Regions from separate parts of the Anoxynatronum sibiricum genome, predicted to be linked through region 1. Evidence: riboswitches for the same ligand, from Rfam matches in the RefSeq annotation. Region 1 holds a riboswitch; the other holds the start of a gene.
What was found. A riboswitch is a leader RNA that binds a small molecule or an ion and turns the genes downstream of it on or off. The one in region 1 is predicted to bind glycine.

Region 1 (9,099 bases):
ATGTGTTAACCCCGGAACAGCCAGAAACGGAGTTTAGCAGGGTTTTTGCCGGAAGACGAAGGAGCACGGACGATGAAAATTAATCTGAAGCTACCCCAAGTGATGATTCTTGGGTACTTGTTGTTTCTTGTGGCATGCATGGTCTTTTTGCAAGTCCCATTTGCGGCTTTGATCAACGATTCTATTGTAAAATGGGCAATGAATGGGGTGCTGGTCTTATCTCTCATCCCCATGATCCATGTGGGCGCAGGTGTGAATTTTGGCATGGGAATTGGTATCTCAGCTGGGCTGCTGGGGATGTGCCTGGCCATTGAATGGCGCTTGGCAGGATGGACTGGCTTTGGCGTTTCCCTGCTGTGCGGGATGATCATTGCCGTCCCCTTTGGATACCTGTATGCCATGCTGTTAAACCGGTTAAAGGGGCGAGAGGAAATCATGGGCACCTTCATCGGGTTTGCCTTTATTCCCCTGATGAACCTCTTCTGGACAATGGCCCCTTTCACCAACCGTCAAATGCTTTATCCTGTAGGAGGACAAGGATTAAGACCCCGTATCTCCCTGGAGCATTATTTTGGAAGAATACTGGATGACACACTGGTCATGAACATTGGATCCATACAGGTGCCCGTTGCTCTTATGGGCTTTGTGCTGCTGATTGCCGGACTCCTTCATTTTTTCATGAAGACCCAGACTGGCTATGAAATGGAAGTCGTTCGCCAAAATGAACGCTATGCGGTTTTGTCAGGATTGAACATTCATCACCATAGAACCTTGGGAATCATTTTGTCGGCAGTGGTGGCAGCCATGGGGATTTGTGTCTATGCTCAGAGCTATGGGTTTGTACAACTCTATGATGGGGCCCAGATGATGGCTTTCCCTGCGGTATCTGCGCTTCTCATCGGTGGAGCGGGGAGAAGTAAAGCCACAGTCAGCCAGGCATTGGTGGGAGCCTATTTATATCAGACCACTTACTTACTATCGGTTCCGGTGGCAAACGCCTTCTTGGTCCCGGAAATGTCGGAAATGATCCGTATGATGGTCACCAACGGCATCATACTCTATGCGTTCCTGCAGGAAGGAAGAGGAGGTCTCTATGAAAAAAGGTAGACAGTTCATTGTTCCGTTGGTGTTCCTCATTCTATCCATCGCAGGTATCCAGGCTGCAGGCCTGAGCCTTGCTTATATGGGCGGTGAAGTGTATGCCAGAATCGTGAGAAACGGGGTGATGGTGCTTGCGTTGCTCATTCCTATTATGGCGGGTATGGGAATCAACTTTGCCATTTCCATTGGTGCCATCAGCGCACAGGTCGGGTTGATTCTGGCCCTGGATTTTCAGGTTCCCGGTCTGGCAGGGCTGTTGTTTGCACTGACGGTTGGTCTCATTCTTTCTTACTTCAGTGGATGTATGATTGCATGGGTGTATAATCGGGCAAAAGGCAAGGAAATGATTTGTGGGATTGTCATGAGTTTTCTGGCCACCAATCTGTATCATCTTGTTTTTATGGTGGGGTATGGAACGGTTATTCCGGTAAGAAACTCTCAACTGGTGCTGTCGAAAGGTGTTGGGTTAAGAAACATGTTGGACACCGTCATGTACAAGAATTTGTTTGACAGTGTGCTGACGCTCCATACAGTGCGAGGATCCTATTCCATGGTACCCTTTATCATCATTGGAGTGGTCGCAGTATTCATCGCTTATGTGAGAAGGACACCGCTGGGTTACCGTTTTAGAGTGGTGGGAGAGAGCCTTGACATTGCAGAGAAGCTGGGGATAGATATTGACGAAACCCGAAAGAAAGCCATTGTACTCTCTACCATGATGGCTTCTTTAGGCCATCTGCTGTTTATTCAGAATATGGGAGTGGTGAATGTGTACACAGGGCATCTCAATGTGAACATCTTTGCTGCAGCGGCGTTAATGGCGGGCGGGGCCACATTGAAGCGGGCCACTATTACCCAGGCATTTCAAGGACTAATTCTGTTCCACACACTGTTCATTGTTTCTCCCATGGCAGGACAGAACCTGTTTGCCAATGCAGCCCTGGGTGAGTACTTTCGAAGCTTTATAGCTTACGGGACCATCGTTTTTGCATTAATGATGAGCCTGAAGCAACAGGAAGGAGAATTAGTATGAAGCAGTTTGGCGAGCATTATCAGGAAACCATCGAAGCCAATGTATTTCAAGAAGGAAGAAATCTGATAGAAGCGGGCGCTAAAGTGGTGGGGATCTACTGTGCTTTTACGCCGGAAGAGGTCATTGCTGCAGCCAAAGCCATCCCGGTATCCTTATGTGCAGGAACGGAAAAGCCTATTCCAACGGCAGAAAAACACCTACCAAGAAATCTGTGTCCCTTGATCAAAGCAAGCTATGGACATGCCTTGGATGATACCTGCCCCTATTTTCATTACAGTGATTTTCTGTTTGCCGATGCTACCTGTGATGGAAAAAAGAAAATGTTTGAGCTGTTAAAGGGGGTCAAGCCTGTACATGTGCTTTACTTGCCACAAACCTATGAACAGGCTTCCAGCGTGAAGCAATGGATGGATGAAATTCATCGGATGATTGAAATCTTAGAACGGGAAACAGGCAATATAATTACCGAAGAAGCTTTAAGAGAACAAATCAAGCTATTCAACGAGCATCGTCAGACGGTCCAACAAGTCTATGAACTGAATCGAGGGGACATACCATTTGTCTTTGGAAGAGAAGCAGATGTGATTACCGGCGGGGGTGGATTTGACTGTCATATCGACAGGCGTATTCAGGAAATGAAAGAGGCGATTACCTTGCTTCAACAACGGAAAGGGGAACCTGCCTTCATGCAGGAAATGGCAGATAGGCCACGCTTACTTTTGACAGGATGTCCTTCCACCAATAAAAAGGTGATGCATTTGTTGGAAGACAGTGGTGCGGTGATTGTGGCCATGGAAACATGTGGTGGTCTGAAAACTGTCAGTCGAAGGGTGAATGAAAATCAGGAGCCTCTTGCTGCTTTGGCCGAATATTATGTAAACATTGCCTGTCCATGTATGACACCCAATCCCGGAAGGTTTCAGCTGCTAAAAGAGTTGATTCACAGTTATCGAGTAGAAGGGGTGGTGGAACTGACTTGGCATGCATGCCATACTTATAATGTGGAGGCAGAACAAGTGAAGCGATTTATCACTAAGGACTGTGATATGAAATACCTTCACATAGAAACAGATTACTCAGAAAATGATATTGGTCAATTAAGGCTGAGAATTGAAGCTTTTGTTGAGATGCTTCAATCAGAAAGAGAAAAAAGATGAGTTCATCCAAATCATTGTCATTATAATAACAATTGTTGCATCTTTCGACAAACTCAATTAAAATGAAATAAGAAAGCATTTTAATAACCGAATGAAGGTCACGGGAGATCTCCGAAGTATAAGGAGAGCCGAAGAAGCAATATACCGGACTGGACCCCTGGTATAGAATCTTTCAGGCAACAGGATCGTGGCTGGACGGGACTCTGGAAAGTTCCTCAGGGAACGCCGAAGGGGCAAGGTGAAAACTGCGTCGGATGATGCCGAGCACCGTTTTCTCAGAAACTCTCAGGCCTGATAACAGAGGACATACTGACACCATCACCAAGTGATGGGTTTGTGTGTCCTTTTTTCGTGCCGGTTTGCGGGTTTTCTGTTTAATGATTCACATGAATGAGGCAGTGATTTGCGGGGTATGGTAGGGAATAGAGAGGAGGCGCGTTATGGAAGAATCAAGAAAAACACCATTGACGGACTGGCACGCAGCCAATGGCGGTAAAATGGTGGTCTATGCCGGCTGGGAAATGCCGGTGCAGTATGAGGGGCTCGTTGCGGAGCACAATGCCGTCCGCGAGCAGGCCGGGATGTTTGATGTGTCACACATGGGCGAGGTGCTGGTGGAGGGACCGGAGGCGCTGGCATATTTACAAAAGCTGCTGACCAATGATTTTTCAGCCATGGTCAACGGCGAGATTCTCTACACCATGATGTGTTACCCTAACGGAACCGTGGTGGATGATCTGCTGGTTTACCGATATGAGTCTGACCGGTACCTCTTGGTGATTAACGCCGGCAATGTGGATAAAGACGTGGTCTGGATGCAGGAGCAGGCCGCCGGATACCAGGTGAGTCTCACCAACCAGTCTTCCGAGACAGGAGAGCTGGCCCTGCAGGGACCTCTGGCAGAAGAAATCCTGCAGTCTCTGACAGACACCAATCTGTCTGAAATTGGTTTCTTCAATTTCAAAGACAACGTTGCCATTGCCGGAGTGCAGTGTTTGGTTTCCCGCACCGGATACACCGGTGAGGATGGTTTTGAGGTATACACCTCTTGGAACGAACTGGAGAAAGTCTGGGTGGCTATTATGGAAGCCGGTGCATCCAAAGGAGTCAAACCGGCTGGTTTGGGGTGCCGTGACACCCTGCGCTTTGAAGCCGGTTTACCCCTGTACGGGCATGAGATCTCCGACAGCATCACTCCGCTTGAAGCGGGACTGGGATACTTTGTCTCCCTGAAAAAAGAGGATTTCATCGGCCGGGAAGTGCTGGCTCAACAGAAAGAGCAAGGGCCGCCCCGGAAGCTGGTGGGCTTCGAACTCATTGAAAGGGGCATTGCCCGCAGTGATTATGAAGTGCTGCTTAATGGTGAAAAAATCGGCTTTGTCACCACGGGTTATTTGTCTCCCACATTGAATAAAAACGTGGGGCAGGCCCTGGTGGACAGGCAAAAAGTGACAGGTGCCGAAACGCTGGAAGTTCAGATTCGAAACAAACAGGTGAAGGCAAAAATCGTGAAACTGCCCCTTTATCGAAAGAGAACCAAGGCCCGGGGATAACTCCCAGGTTCTATCAATAAGCATCAACATCAATCAACATCAAGCAATACCAAAGGAAACCCCAAAAACATGAAAATGAGGAGGACTGAACATGAGAGTTATGAAAGACCTGCTGTTTACCAATGAGCACGAGTGGGTGGATGTACAGGGAGAGGAAGCCTATGTGGGACTGACGGAGTTCGCATCAAAAGCACTGGGAGATATTGTGTTTGTGGAACTGCCGGAAGTGGATGAAGAATACAGTGCTGGTGATTCCTTCGGAGTGGTGGAATCTGTAAAGGCTGCTGCAGACATGTACATGCCTTTGGACGGCGTTGTGACCGAAATCAACACTGAGCTGGAAGATGACCCGGGTCAGATCAATCAGTCGCCGCTGGAAAACTGGTTCCTGAAATTTAAGATCACCAACAAAAGCCAGCTGGATGAACTGATGACACCTGCTGACTACGAGCGTTTCTGTGAAGAGGAGGCATAATATGTTTCCATATATTCCCCACACCGAAGAAGATGTGAAATACATGTTGGATACGCTGGGGATGAAAGAGTTGGAAGAGCTGTTTGCCGACATCCCCAAAGAAGTGCGCCTTGGCCGGGAACTGAACCTGGAGGCACCAAAGTCAGAGCTTGAAGTGCAGCGGCTGATGAACGGTCTGGCGGGAAAAAACAAACCCACCGGCGAGCTCCTGAGTTTTCTGGGAGCCGGTGCCTATGACCATTACATTCCCACGGTGGTGAAACACATCACCGGCCGATCAGAATTCTACACCGCTTACACCCCCTATCAGGCAGAAATCAGCCAGGGGACCCTGCAGGCCATTTTTGAATTTCAGACCATGATTGCCAACCTCACTGGGATGGATCTTTCCAATGCCTCCATGTACGACGGCTCCACAGCCACGGCAGAGGCAGCCAGCATGGCGGCGGATGCCACCCGGCGCAAGGCCATTCTTATTTCAGAAACCGTGCATCCGGAAACTCGCCAGGTGCTGAACACTTACGCCCATTTCAACGGGTTGAAGGTGGAAACAGTACCGGCCTCAGCAGGTGTCACCGATCTGGAAAAAATGAAGGCGATGATCACCAAAGAAACAGCCGGTGTCATTTTACAGAATCCCAACTTCTTCGGCATTATTGAAGAGGTGGAAGAAGTCGAAAAAATGATTCACGAAGTCAAGGGCCTGCTCATTATGAATGTGGATCCCATTTCCCTGGGCATTTTGAAAGCGCCAGGAGATTTGGGCGCCGACATTGTGGTGGGTGAAGGCCATGCCATGGGAAACCCCATGAGCTACGGCGGCCCCTATCTGGGATTCATGGCGGCCACCACCAAACTGATGCGCAAGATGCCCGGCCGTATTGCCGGTCAAACCACCGATATTGAAGGCAAAACTGGCTATGTGTTAACCCTGCAGACCCGGGAACAGCATATCCGCCGAGAAAAAGCCACCTCCAACATCTGCTCCAACCAGGCGCTGAACGCCCTGGCAGCGTTGGTGTATATGTCGGTGCTGGGTAAGAAAGGCATCCAGGAAGTGGCGCGCCAGTCTTACAAAAAAGCCCATCACGCCCTGGCGGAAATCGAGAAGGTGGAAGGTTACAAGCGGGCTTTCGACAAGCCCTTCTTCAAGGAATTTGCAGTGCAGGTGCCCACATCGCCGGCGGCTGTCAATGAAGCCCTTTTGAAAGAGGGGATTCTGGGTGGCTATGAACTGGGGAAACATTACCAGGATCAACCCAACAGCCTGCTCTTCTGCGTGACGGAAAAACGCACCCTGGATGACATTCAGCGGCTGGTGAAAGGTCTGGAGGTGGCAAAAGCATGAAAGAATACACTAAATTACTGTGCGACATTACGAAGCCTGGCAGAACCGGTTATCGATTACCGCCGGATGAACTGAAGGACATGGAGGTGGAGCAGGGAATTCCCGCCGGCATGCTGCGGCAGGATGAACCCGCGCTGCCAGAGGTGAGCGAAGTGGATGTAATTCGCCATTTTGTCAACCTCTCCCAGAAGAACTTCGCCATTGACAAGGGTTTTTACCCTCTGGGTTCCTGCACCATGAAATATAATCCAAAAATCAATGAAGATATGGCGGCACTCCCCGGTTTTGCCAATTTACACCCTTATCAGCCGGAAGAAACGGTTCAGGGAGCCCTTCAGCTGATGTATGAGCTGGATGAAATGCTGGCGGAAATCACCGGGATGGAGCGGGTGACCCTTCAACCGGCAGCCGGCGCCCACGGCGAAATGACCGGTCTGATGATCATGAAGGCTTACCATGAAAGCCGTGATGACCACAAACGAACCAAAATCATTGTGCCGGATTCGGCCCATGGCACCAACCCTTCCAGCGCTCAGGTGGTGGGTTTCGATGTGGTGGAAATCAAGTCTGACAAAGACGGCAACGTGGACCTTGAAAGCCTGAAGGCTGCCCTGAGTGACGAAGTGGCAGGCTTGATGCTGACCAATCCCAGTACCCTGGGACTTTATGAAGAAAACATTCAGGAAGTGGCCCGTCTGGTTCACGAAGCCGGAGGCCTGCTGTACTATGACGGTGCCAATGCCAATGCCATTCTGGGAATTTCCCGTCCCGGAGACATGGGATTCGATGTGGTGCATCTGAACCTTCATAAAACCATGACCACCCCCCACGGCGGCGGCGGTCCCGGCAGCGGTCCCGTGGGTGTGAAGAAACACCTGGTACCCTTCCTGCCGGCACCAATGATTGAGAAAAAAGGCGATACCTACTATCTGGATGAAGACCGGCCCCAAAGCATCGGCCGTATTCGTGCCTTCTATGGCAACTTCGGCATCAATGTGCGGGCCTACACCTACATGAAAACCATGGGAGCGGAAGGGCTTAAAAGAGTGAGTCAGATGGCGGTACTGAACGCCAACTACCTGATGCATCACCTGAAGAACTACTACCGTCTCCCCATCGACCGGGTGTGCAAGCATGAATTTGTACTGGCAGGACTGGGCAAGAAAGAGCTGGAAGTCAATACCATGGATGTGGCCAAGCGCCTGCTGGATTACGGATTCCACCCGCCCACGGTCTATTTCCCTCTGATTGTGCCGGAAGCCCTCATGATCGAGCCCACAGAGACAGAAAGTCTGGAGACGCTGGATGCTTTTATTGAAGCCATGGCAGCCATTTCCAAAGAAGCCGACGAAAATCCGGAACTGCTGAAAGCAGCACCTCATGTAACCCCGGTACGCCGACTGGATGAAGTGAAGGCGGCCCGACAGCCGGTGCTGAAATGCGCCATGCCGGGAGCCTCTCAGTAGCACCACAATACCACCGAAAAAAAGATGGCGTGACACAGTATGAGTAAACGAAAAGAGTGCCGGAGAACCTCCGGCACTCTACAGGTGAGGGCAAAGAGTTTCGACTTGTCTCTGTCTTTTTTGGTTGAAGTCTGGGATTGCCGGAGAATCTCCGGCATTCTTTTTACTGCCGACGGTTTGCGAAGACGCAGCCTCATGGCAGCAAAAAGTTTTGACGGGGCGCTTTGGGTCGGTTATAATCATGCATAATAATGAATAGCCTAATGAAGATTAAACCGGATGAAGGAGCGACCACCATGATTTTTCTCAATGCGATCCAAAGTGTCCTCAGTATCATGATCATGATTGCCATCGGGTATGTGCTCACTAAAAAAGAATGGTTTGATGAGCATACCTCCGCCATGTTTTCCCGGCTGGTGATGAACATCACCCTGCCGGCGATGATGGTGGCCAACATGATGAATTTTTTCGACCGGGAACAGCTCCTGGTCATGGGAATGGGTTTCCTGATTCCCCTGGCAGGTATGCTCTTATCTTACGGGTGTGCCATGGTCACAGCAAGGCTTTTTCGGATTCCTCAAAATCAGCAGGGTGTTTTCTCCTGCATGTTTGCCATGTCCAACACCATTTTTGTGGGATTGCCGGTGAATGTGGCTCTCTTTGGAGACGTGAGCATTCCCTATGTACTGATTTACTTTGTGGCCAATACCATCATGTTCTGGACTGTGGGAGTTTACGGCATCCGGCGTGATGCCCGGGAAGAAGGCGGATTCTCACTGCAGGCGTTGCGAAAGGTATTTACACCTCCCTTTGTGGCGTTTTTGTTCGCTGCGCTGCTGATTTTACTGAACATTCCGCTGCCCCGGGTTATTTTAGATACGGCCACCACCGTGGGTCGGATCACCACCCCCCTCTCCCTGTTTTTTGTGGGAATTGTACTGGTGTCACTGCCTCTCAGCCAAATGC
Region 2 (9,099 bases), on a different contig from region 1:
GTGAATGGAACCGGGATAGTTGGCCACTTCGCTGGTGATGGCAATCTGACCACCCACCTTTGTGCCTTCCAGCACAAGGGTCTTCATCTTGGCGCGGCCGGCATAGAGAGCTGCCGAAAGACCGGCTGGGCCGGCGCCGATGATGACCACATCATACACATTTTCCATGAATTTGCCTCCTTACAAGGGTTTCTGATGACGGAAAACAGCCGTGCATTGAATCTTTTGATGCCATTATAGCATAGGGCAATAGAGGTGTAAACACAATCACGAAATAATCGTGATTAATTTATCAAAATCTTTTGGATTGATTTGCAGAAAGGGCAAGCACACAGCATCAAACTGTTGGCATGCTGCATTGGAACGCCTCTTTCAGATGGCTGTTTCCCGCCGATAATGCTCTATTTCCATGTTACCCAAAGAATCACGCGATTCACGCAAAGATGTGTGATTCCATCAGATTATTCAATAACTGTTTGAGTTTCAATTTCTGTCTGCAGGGCTTTCATGGCTTTCTCAACCAGCTTGCGCCGCAGGGCTTTTTCTTCCTTGGCATCCACAGCCGGATTACCGAAGGGGTGGGGAATGGCGACTGCCGGAACGATCCGGTTGGCGCCCACTGTCATGGAAATGGGTACCACGGTGCATACATGAACCACAGGAAGGCCAAAACGTTCAATCTCTTTTACCATCGTTGCGCCGCAACGAGTGCAGGTACCTCAGGTGGAGGTGAGAAGAACGGCATCCACACCGGCTTCCTTCAGTTCCTTTCCAATTCTGATACCGAAGGCACGGGAGTTGCCAACGGAGGTGCCGTTTCCAACGGTGCTGTAGAAGAACTCATGAATGTGGCCGATGATGCCTTCCCGCTCCATATCACGGAGTACGTCCAGAGGCATTACCCGATCAGGATCTTCGTTGGCATACACTGGGTCGTAGCCGCCGTGGGCAGTTTCATATGCTTCGGCGGTCAGGTCTTCCACACCTTCGATGGAGTATTTGCCAAACTTGGAAGCGCTGGAGGACTCCACCCGGTCAGGATTGGTTTTGGGAACAATACCGCCGGAGGTTACCAAAGCGATTTTCAGATGACTCAGGTCACCCACAGCATCAGCGGGAGGTACCCGGTCGAAATCGGGCATGGCATACTCAGTCTGATAGTCGTCTCCCTTCAGTTTCGCCAGCAGCATGTTCACAGCCCGACGGGAACCGCGTTCTTCCTTGAAGACGTTGCGGCGAATGCCTCGGGGAATGTAGCCTTCTTCAGCAGGCAGCCCAATGGGTTCGCCATGGAGCAGTTTTTTTGCCAGGCTCACCATTCCGGGGACAGCTTTGCGCATGGTGGCAGCAGAGTTGCCGGTTTCCACAATGTAAACAGCTTTGCGGAACAGATCAGCTCCCGGGTTTTCAATGTACATACCGGTGAGGGCAGGAATCTTCAGTTCTTCCTGCACCAGCCAGGCCACTGTGGCGCAGGCCACGCCGTAACGACCGGCGTTGAAAGCAGGGCCGGCCAGAAACAGGTCAGGCTCGAAGGGTTTGATCATTTCAAGAATCTTTTGCTTGGAGATCTCCGGGTTTTCATTAAAATAGGAGTCGCCGCAGACAATGGTGGCGACAATTTCAGCATCTTCACCCAGGGCGGTGTTCAGTGCCATTCCGGGACCGATGACGCCTTCACGCAATTCAGGCGGCATGTCGGCTTTTTCTTCGCCGCCGATGCCGGCAAAAAACTGGTTCACATAATGCACGACTTTCTTCTTTGCCATATTGATCCATCCTTTCCAAAAGGTTTAGTAAGCGTCGGCGGACAAGTGCACAAAGCCGGTTTCGTTGGTGGCGCCAGTAATGGCTTGAATCTCCACTTCAATACTGCCGTCAGAACGAAGACTGCCGTCGAAGCCGCCTGCGCAGGAATCCACATAGGCGGTAGTGCCGATGAGTCGATTCATGGGAGGCAGAACAATCACTTCGTTGGCGTTGCCGTTGGTGATGACTGCATTGGCTTTGGGGTCTGCATCTGCCAGAGACTGGGAAGCGCCGTCACGGCCGGCATATTCGTCGGTGACAATGACGGTTTTAATGCCTTTTTCCTCGATTTTACGGCAGTTCATGATCAGGTCGGTATCCGGGTTTCCAAAACCTTCCTGTGAGACAATGGCACCGTCAAGACCGAGAAATTCAGTGAGTTTGGCTGTCCAGTTGGAGGAACGCTCTTTGTCGGCCAGGGTCACGTTTTCGTTGGTGATGATGACACCCATGAAGTTCAGGGTTTTGCCATGTTCTTCATACAGGTCTTCGATGATGGGATTGTTAAGATGCACATAGGTGGGGTTCTTGTCGCAGGCAGAAACGCAGTTTCCGCTGACAATGGCACCGTCCATGATTTCGGTGGGGTACATGATGGTGGGAACGATTTTTTTGGCATCCACACCATAGACATAGGTGTCATGGAGGAGTCCCTGGGTTTGAAGCATGTACACATAGCCAACCCGGGGCAGTTCAGGGTACAGCTGGGCAGCTTCCCGGGGTGCCAGGGTTTCGTAGGTTTTGACTTCGTCCGGTTCCACGTCTTTCACGGCCTGCCCCAGATAGGCGGCAGCTTTCAGACCAAGGGTGCGCAGGGCGGCTTCGTGATCATGGGACTTGATGCCGGCTTTGGGTTCGGCGGTGATGACCACGTTATGGGTTTTGGAGAAGGGGGTATAATCGGCACCAATGCCTGACATATCGATGATGCCCTCCTGGAAGCCCACCACTTTACCGGCGGTGACCACGGCCACATTTTTCATGGCATGGGTACGGCCGTTTCCAACTGTGTCAACTTTCGACAACATGCCTGGGAAAATACCCCCATGACCTTTCACCTTGACCCGGGGTTCGATGACATCTTTCACCGGGGTGATGCGAACAGACTCTCCGGGATGGGCCAGATCCACCCGGATTTTCCACAGACGCTCGTCGCCGCTGACGGCTTCCAGCAGTTCCGCATGGTCAATGACCAGAATGCGGCCGTCCAGATGGGTGCTTTCTCCAAACTGGACATCTTCAATGAATACCTTGCCAAGTTCAAGTTTCATACTGTTTCTCCCCTTTCTTCATTCCTCTTTCGTTGATGATTCGTGAGACTTTCTTCGTTTTCTGCCTGTTTTCATGCTGTTTCCTGGTGCTTCCTGACAGCTTTCATCACTCTTCCTGCAGTAACTGATCAAGTGTCTGATGCATGGTGGGTTGCTGCTGAATCACTGTTTCAACTAAACCGTAATCCACCAGCTGCAGGTCGGGCAGATGCTCATCCCGGTAGGTGCGCAATGAATTGAGACCGCCTGTCTTTCCTTTAAAAGCGTTGAGCAATGCCATGGCCTGCTCCAGCACACTGAGTGACGGATGATGCAAGTCGGTGGCCTCATCAGAGAGAAAGATGGTTCGGTAAGGGGTTTCATAGGGTTTCACACTCCCTGCAAGGGGGTGTGTGAGAAGCCGGTGACCCCGGTGTACCCGGTTGCGAACGGCCACAATCACATCTTCATAGCCGCCATCCACCCACAGAAGGTTCATTTCTTCAGGCAAACGTTCTCGTACCAGGGGATTATTGGTGACGACCATCATGGCACTCCCTCCTTTAACATCAGTCATCAGCTATTCAACCATCCAGCCATTCATTCACACCACCACATTGCGTCCTGAGCAGCCATCATTCAACCCCTTGTCAAAAAAACGGGAACACAAAAAAACAGAGTCAATCATGAACACAGCTGTCATGTTGATCTCTGTTGTGGGACCTGAGAGGTTCTTCCTGGCGATGCTGCTGCCAGGACTTGCTCCTTCGGTGCTTGCGCTTTCCAGAGCGCTGTCGATATACGGTCCTTTTGCCTGAGAAATTCACTAACTCTTTTATGAAGTTAGCTTTTACCTTCGGCGGCCCTGAACGGACTCTCTCCCGCATACGTCATCCAGCTTTTGATGAAGTTGTTAACCAGGTAAGGTTGAATGATGTCTTTTCGTTATCATTATATTATGTTTTTCTATGAAAGACAATAGCAAATAAAACAATTTGTCAAAAAAATATCAAAAGAAGCCAACATAAAGTAAATAGCCAGATGAAGCTGTTGACAGGAGACGGTTACTGGTCGAGGGTATCTGCGCAGTGATTGAATACTTTCATGGCCATGCGAATGTACTTCAGTGTGCGCCGGGTGGCTTCCTTGGGGGTGTACTCCACCCGTTCGGTGAGAAGATGCTGCAGCATGCTTTCATAAATGAGCAGGGTCATTTCGTTCAGTTCTTCCAAATCGTCTTCTTTTAAATAGCCTTCCCTGACGCAGTTTTGGAGCAGGGCCAGGTTGCGAAGCGTCAGATCCTGGTTCAACAGCATGGGCTCCAGTTCTTCCGGCAGATCTTCCAGTTCTTCGGGGAAGAGGGCGTAGTACTCCTGCATCATGTCTCGCAGGGGTTGGTTGAACTGCTTGAAAAAGAGGGTGTGATAAACCCGTGGATCCTGGAAGGAATGGTAGCAGAAGAACTCCCAGATGAGAAAATACTTTTTCAGCGCATTATCAGCGTCCTTAATGAAATCACTGAGATGAATCACATAAATTTTAAAGTGCTTGAGCAATGCAAAAAAGATGAGGTGGTCCAGGTTGTCGAAATAATTATACAGGGTGGCACTGTTATACCCGGCGATGTCGGCGACCTTTCGGATAGTGACGGCATCGATGCCTTCCTCGTCAATGATTTGGGTGGCGGCTTCAATGAAATAGCTCATGATGCGGCGTTTCTGTATCGTTTTTTTATCAGGTCGAATCACATTATTCACCACGTTTTCATTTAGTGTGCGTTTCTTGTTCAGTGTTGATTCATTATATCAACAGATTCTGCAAGAAGCAAGAAAGAGAGAGAAAGGGATAATCATGATGTTCCGATAAAAAATCAAGAAATGAGAAGTTCTCGAAAACTTGCGGGAAGAATAAGAAGCAGCTGTTTGCAAGTGATGAAAGAAATCGACGGAAAAATTTGTAAAAATAATCAAGATTATCCAATAAACGTATTTACAAAATCAATACGGTTATGATATTCTTTTATCAAAGTGAGAAACGAAACGTTTTCACGGAAGGAAGGAGTGTCAAGTCAATGAAACTGGAATTGGGACATTTTTACGTCAAGGACATTGTTTTTGGCAGTGAAACCCGGTTTGCAGACGGGGTGCTGACCATTAACAAGGAAGAAGCGCTGGAAATGGTGCGGGAAGATGAGCGGATCACAGAAGCAGACCTGGTGATTGTGAAGCCTGGCGACATGGTGCGCATTGTTCCGGTGAAAGAAGCCATCGAGCCCCGTTACCGGGTGGGCGGCGGGCCTGTGTTTCCCGGTGTCACCGGCGATCTGATGCAGGCTGGCAACGGCCGCACCCTGGCACTGAAAAACATGAGTGTGCTGGCAGTGGGCAAACACTGGGGCGGTTTTCAGGACGGACTGATTGACATGGGGGGCGAAGGTGCCAAATACAGCTACTTCTCCCAGTTGATGAATGTCTGCCTGGTGGCTGATACCAATGAAGTGCTTGAACAGCGGGAGCAGCAGAAGAAAAACCGTGCCCTGCGGTGGGCTGGCATGAAACTGGCGGAATACCTGGGTAAAACCGTGGCTGACCAGACCCCTGAAGAAGTGGAAACTTTTGAGTTGGCACCGGTAACCAAACGCACGGAGGGCGAGAACCAACTGCCCAAGGTGGTGATGGTGCTTCAACCCCAGTCACAAATGGAAGAACTGGGCTACAACGATCTGGTGTATGGCTGGGATGCCAATCGGATGCTGCCCACCTTCATGCATCCCAATGAAGTGCTGGACGGCTGCATCATTTCCGGCTCCTTCATGCCCTGCTCCTCCAAATGGGCCACTTATGACTTCCAGAATTACCCCATGATCAAACGCCTTTATCAGGAACATGGCAAAACCATCAACTTTTTGGGTGTGATCATGTCCAACCTGAATGTGGCACTGGAACAAAAAGAACGGGCCATGCTCTTTGTGGCTTCCATGGCCAAGAATCTGGGAGCCGATGCGGCGGTTGTGGCTGAAGAAGGCTACGGCAACCCGGATGCCGACTACACCGGCTGCCTGGTGGCTCTGGAAAAAGCCGGCATCAAAACCGTAGGCCTGTCCAATGAGTGCACCGGCCGCGACGGCGCGTCACAGCCCCTGGTTTCCATGGATGCCCTGGCCACTGCCATGGTTTCCACAGGCAATGTGTCAGAGCTTATTGAGCTGCCCCCCATGCCAGTGGTCATTGGCGAACTGGAATCCCTGGCCCGTGACGGTCTCTCCGGCGGCTGGGATAACGACGCCATTCTGGGAGCTTCGGTACGGGAAGACGGATCCATTATCATGGAAAACAACGCCATGTTCTGCGGTGACCAGATTGTTGGCTGGTCCACCAAGACAATGGTTGAGTATTAGGAGGTGTGTCAACAGTGAAAAAAGCGATTTTATACCTGAATCAGTTTTTCGGCCAGGTGGGCGGCGAAGACATGGCCGACCACACTCCTGAAATCCGGGAAGGCCTTGTGGGGCCTGCCATGGAGCTGGACAAACAGCTGGGTGATGACATTCAAGTCACCCATACCATTATCTGCGGCGATAACTTCATGGGTTCCCGTCAGGAAGAAGCCATTGACATGATCAAGGATTTCCTGAAAGATAAAGAAGTAGACTTTTTCTTTGCCGGTCCGGCCTTTCGTGCCGGGCGTTACGGGGCAGCCTGCGGTCATGCAGGACGTGCCGTGCAGCAAATGTTTCCCGACGCTGTGGTGATTACCTCCATGGATGAAGAAAATCCCGGCGTAGAAATGTTCCGTAAAGACATGTTCATTTTCAGAGGTGGTGCCAGTGCGGCTGCCATGAGAAATGACCTGAAGGCCATGGCACAGTTTGCCCAAAAGCTGGCCCGGGGAGAAGAAATCACTTCAGCCAAAGAAGAAGGCTATTTTGGACGGGGTAAACGGAAGCAGTACTTCCTCAACCCGCCGGTGCCTGCCACTGAGCGTGTCATTGACATGTTGCTGAAGAAGATCAATGGGGAGCCTTATGAAACAGAACTGCCGGTGCCAATCACCGACCTGGTTCCCGTGGCATCACCGGTTGCTCCTGACAAGCTGTCGGAAGCCACCATTGCCATTGTCACCTCCGGCGGCATTGTGCCTGTCGGCAACCCCGACCGCATCCAGTCGGCCTCTGCCACCAAGTGGGGCAAGTATGATGTTTCCGGCATGGACGATCTGAAGGCTGGCGAATACCAGACCATTCACGCAGGCTTTGACCCCATGGCGGCCAATGCCGACCCGGATGTCATTGTTCCCCTGGACGCCATGCGCCAGTATGAAAAAGAAGGCAAAATCAAGAAAATGTTCCATTATTTCTACTCCACTGTGGGCACCGGCACCACCCAAAAAGAAGCGGCCCGTATGGGGCGTGAAATTGCGGCAGAACTGAAGGAGTCCGGCGTTGACGGCGTGCTCCTTGTAGCCACCTGAGGCACTTGTACTCGTTGCGGTGCAACGATGCTAAGAGAAATTGAAAAAGCAGGCATTCCCATTGTGCTCATGGCCAACCTGATTCCCGTTGCCAAGAGTGTGGGCGTGAATAAAATGGTTCCCACCATCTCCATTCCCTATCCCCTGGGAGACCCTGCCACACCAAAAGAAGAGCAGTACAAACTCCGTTACCACCGGGTGGGCGTCGCCCTGGACGCTTTAACCGCTGAAATCAGCGAGCCAACCCTTTTTAAAACCAAGATTTAAACCAGCGGGGTGTTGCTCCCTGGCCATTGACTGCGGCAGCGGCTGAACCCAGCATTAACCCGCTGCCGGGTCAATGTACTTCTGATTAACGGCTCGGTTGAATCTGTGTGTAAAGGAGTGTCTGCTCAATGAACGGTAAAAAAGGTTCCAACGACGTCTTCATTATTTCCCTTGTCATTTCACTGGCCATTGTGGCCTGGGGTATTTTTGCCCCCGGCAATTTCGGAAACGTGGCCAACGGCACGTTTAACTTCCTGGTGAACAATTTCAGCTGGCTGTACATGATTTCCATGTTTGTCTTTGTGCTCTTCAGTGTGTACCTGGCCTTCAGTAAATATGGGGCCATCAAACTGGGGCCGGATGATTCCAAACCTGAATTTTCAACAGCTTCCTGGTTTGCCATGCTCTTTGGTGCCGGTATGGGCATCGGCCTGGTTTTCTGGGGAGCGGCAGAGCCTCTGAATCATTTCATTTCTCCCATCGGGGTAGAAGCGGGAACCTCTGAGGCAGCTAACTTTGCCATGCGCATTTCCTTCCTTCACTGGGGATTCCATCCCTGGGCCAACTATGCGGTGCTGGCCATGGCACTGGGATATTTCCAGTACCGAAAAGGTGCGCCAGGGCTCATCAGCAGCATCTTCACCCCCCTCATTGGCGAAAAGGGTGTGCAGGGTCCCATTGGCAAAACCATTGATATTCTGGCCATCTTTGCCACTGTGGCAGGCGTGGCCACCTCTCTCGGGCTGGGAGCCATGCAGATTAACGGCGGACTGAACTTCATGTTTGGCATTCCCAACACCCTGACGGTTCAAATCATCATCGTGGCCGTGGTGACGGTGATTTTTATCTGGACAGCCGTGGCTGGAATTGAAAAAGGCATTGCCCTGTTGGGGGACATTAACCTGAAGGCCGCCATCCTCATGTTGGTGCTGGCCATCATTGTCGGACCAACCGTGGCCATCATCAACACCCTGGTGGGCGGCTTTGGCCGGTACCTCAGCGGATTTCTCAACGACAGCTTTTTCTTGAATCCCTTTGGCGATAACACCTGGATCGGTTGGTGGACTGTCTTTTACTGGGCTTGGTGGATTGCCTGGGCACCGTTTGTCGGCACTTTTATTGCCCGGATTTCCAAGGGCCGTACCATCCGTGAATTTGTTCTCGGTGTCATCGTGGCACCGGCCCTGGGCTCCTTTGTCTGGTTTGCTGTGTTTGGCGGCATGGGTCTGAATCTGGGACTGGAAATTGCCACAGAAGCAGCAGCAGTGACAGAAACCGCCCTCTTTGTGGTGCTGAGCAACTA

Region 2: another riboswitch for glycine. It lies ahead of AAIG11_RS10460 (GrdX family protein); the one in region 1 lies ahead of gcvT (glycine cleavage system aminomethyltransferase GcvT).

The regions. Positions count from the first base shown of each region.
Region 1 is NZ_JBCITM010000007.1:138,829-147,927, reverse strand. Features, by position in the region: gene AAIG11_RS08825 (sugar ABC transporter ATP-binding protein) at 1-83, shown strand, start outside; gene AAIG11_RS08820 (ABC transporter permease subunit) at 73-1,107, shown strand; gene AAIG11_RS08815 (ABC transporter permease subunit) at 1,094-2,134, shown strand; gene AAIG11_RS08810 (double-cubane-cluster-containing anaerobic reductase) at 2,131-3,291, shown strand; glycine riboswitch at 3,383-3,489, shown strand; glycine riboswitch at 3,493-3,594, shown strand; gene gcvT (glycine cleavage system aminomethyltransferase GcvT) at 3,732-4,844, shown strand; gene gcvH (glycine cleavage system protein GcvH) at 4,936-5,319, shown strand; gene gcvPA (aminomethyl-transferring glycine dehydrogenase subunit GcvPA) at 5,321-6,667, shown strand; gene gcvPB (aminomethyl-transferring glycine dehydrogenase subunit GcvPB) at 6,664-8,133, shown strand; gene AAIG11_RS08785 (AEC family transporter) at 8,430-9,099, shown strand, end outside.
Region 2 is NZ_JBCITM010000009.1:139,492-148,590, reverse strand. Features, by position in the region: gene trxB (thioredoxin-disulfide reductase) at 1-168, opposite strand, end outside; gene grdB (glycine reductase complex selenoprotein B) at 462-1,769, opposite strand; gene AAIG11_RS10465 (glycine/sarcosine/betaine reductase component B subunit) at 1,794-3,080, opposite strand; gene AAIG11_RS10460 (GrdX family protein) at 3,187-3,609, opposite strand; gene AAIG11_RS10455 (hypothetical protein) at 3,596-3,877, shown strand; glycine riboswitch at 3,852-3,953, opposite strand; gene AAIG11_RS10450 (TetR/AcrR family transcriptional regulator) at 4,124-4,765, opposite strand; gene AAIG11_RS10445 (glycine/sarcosine/betaine reductase component B subunit) at 5,131-6,456, shown strand; gene AAIG11_RS10440 (glycine/betaine/sarcosine/D-proline family reductase selenoprotein B) at 6,471-7,796, shown strand; gene AAIG11_RS10435 (glycine betaine uptake BCCT transporter) at 7,925-9,099, shown strand, end outside.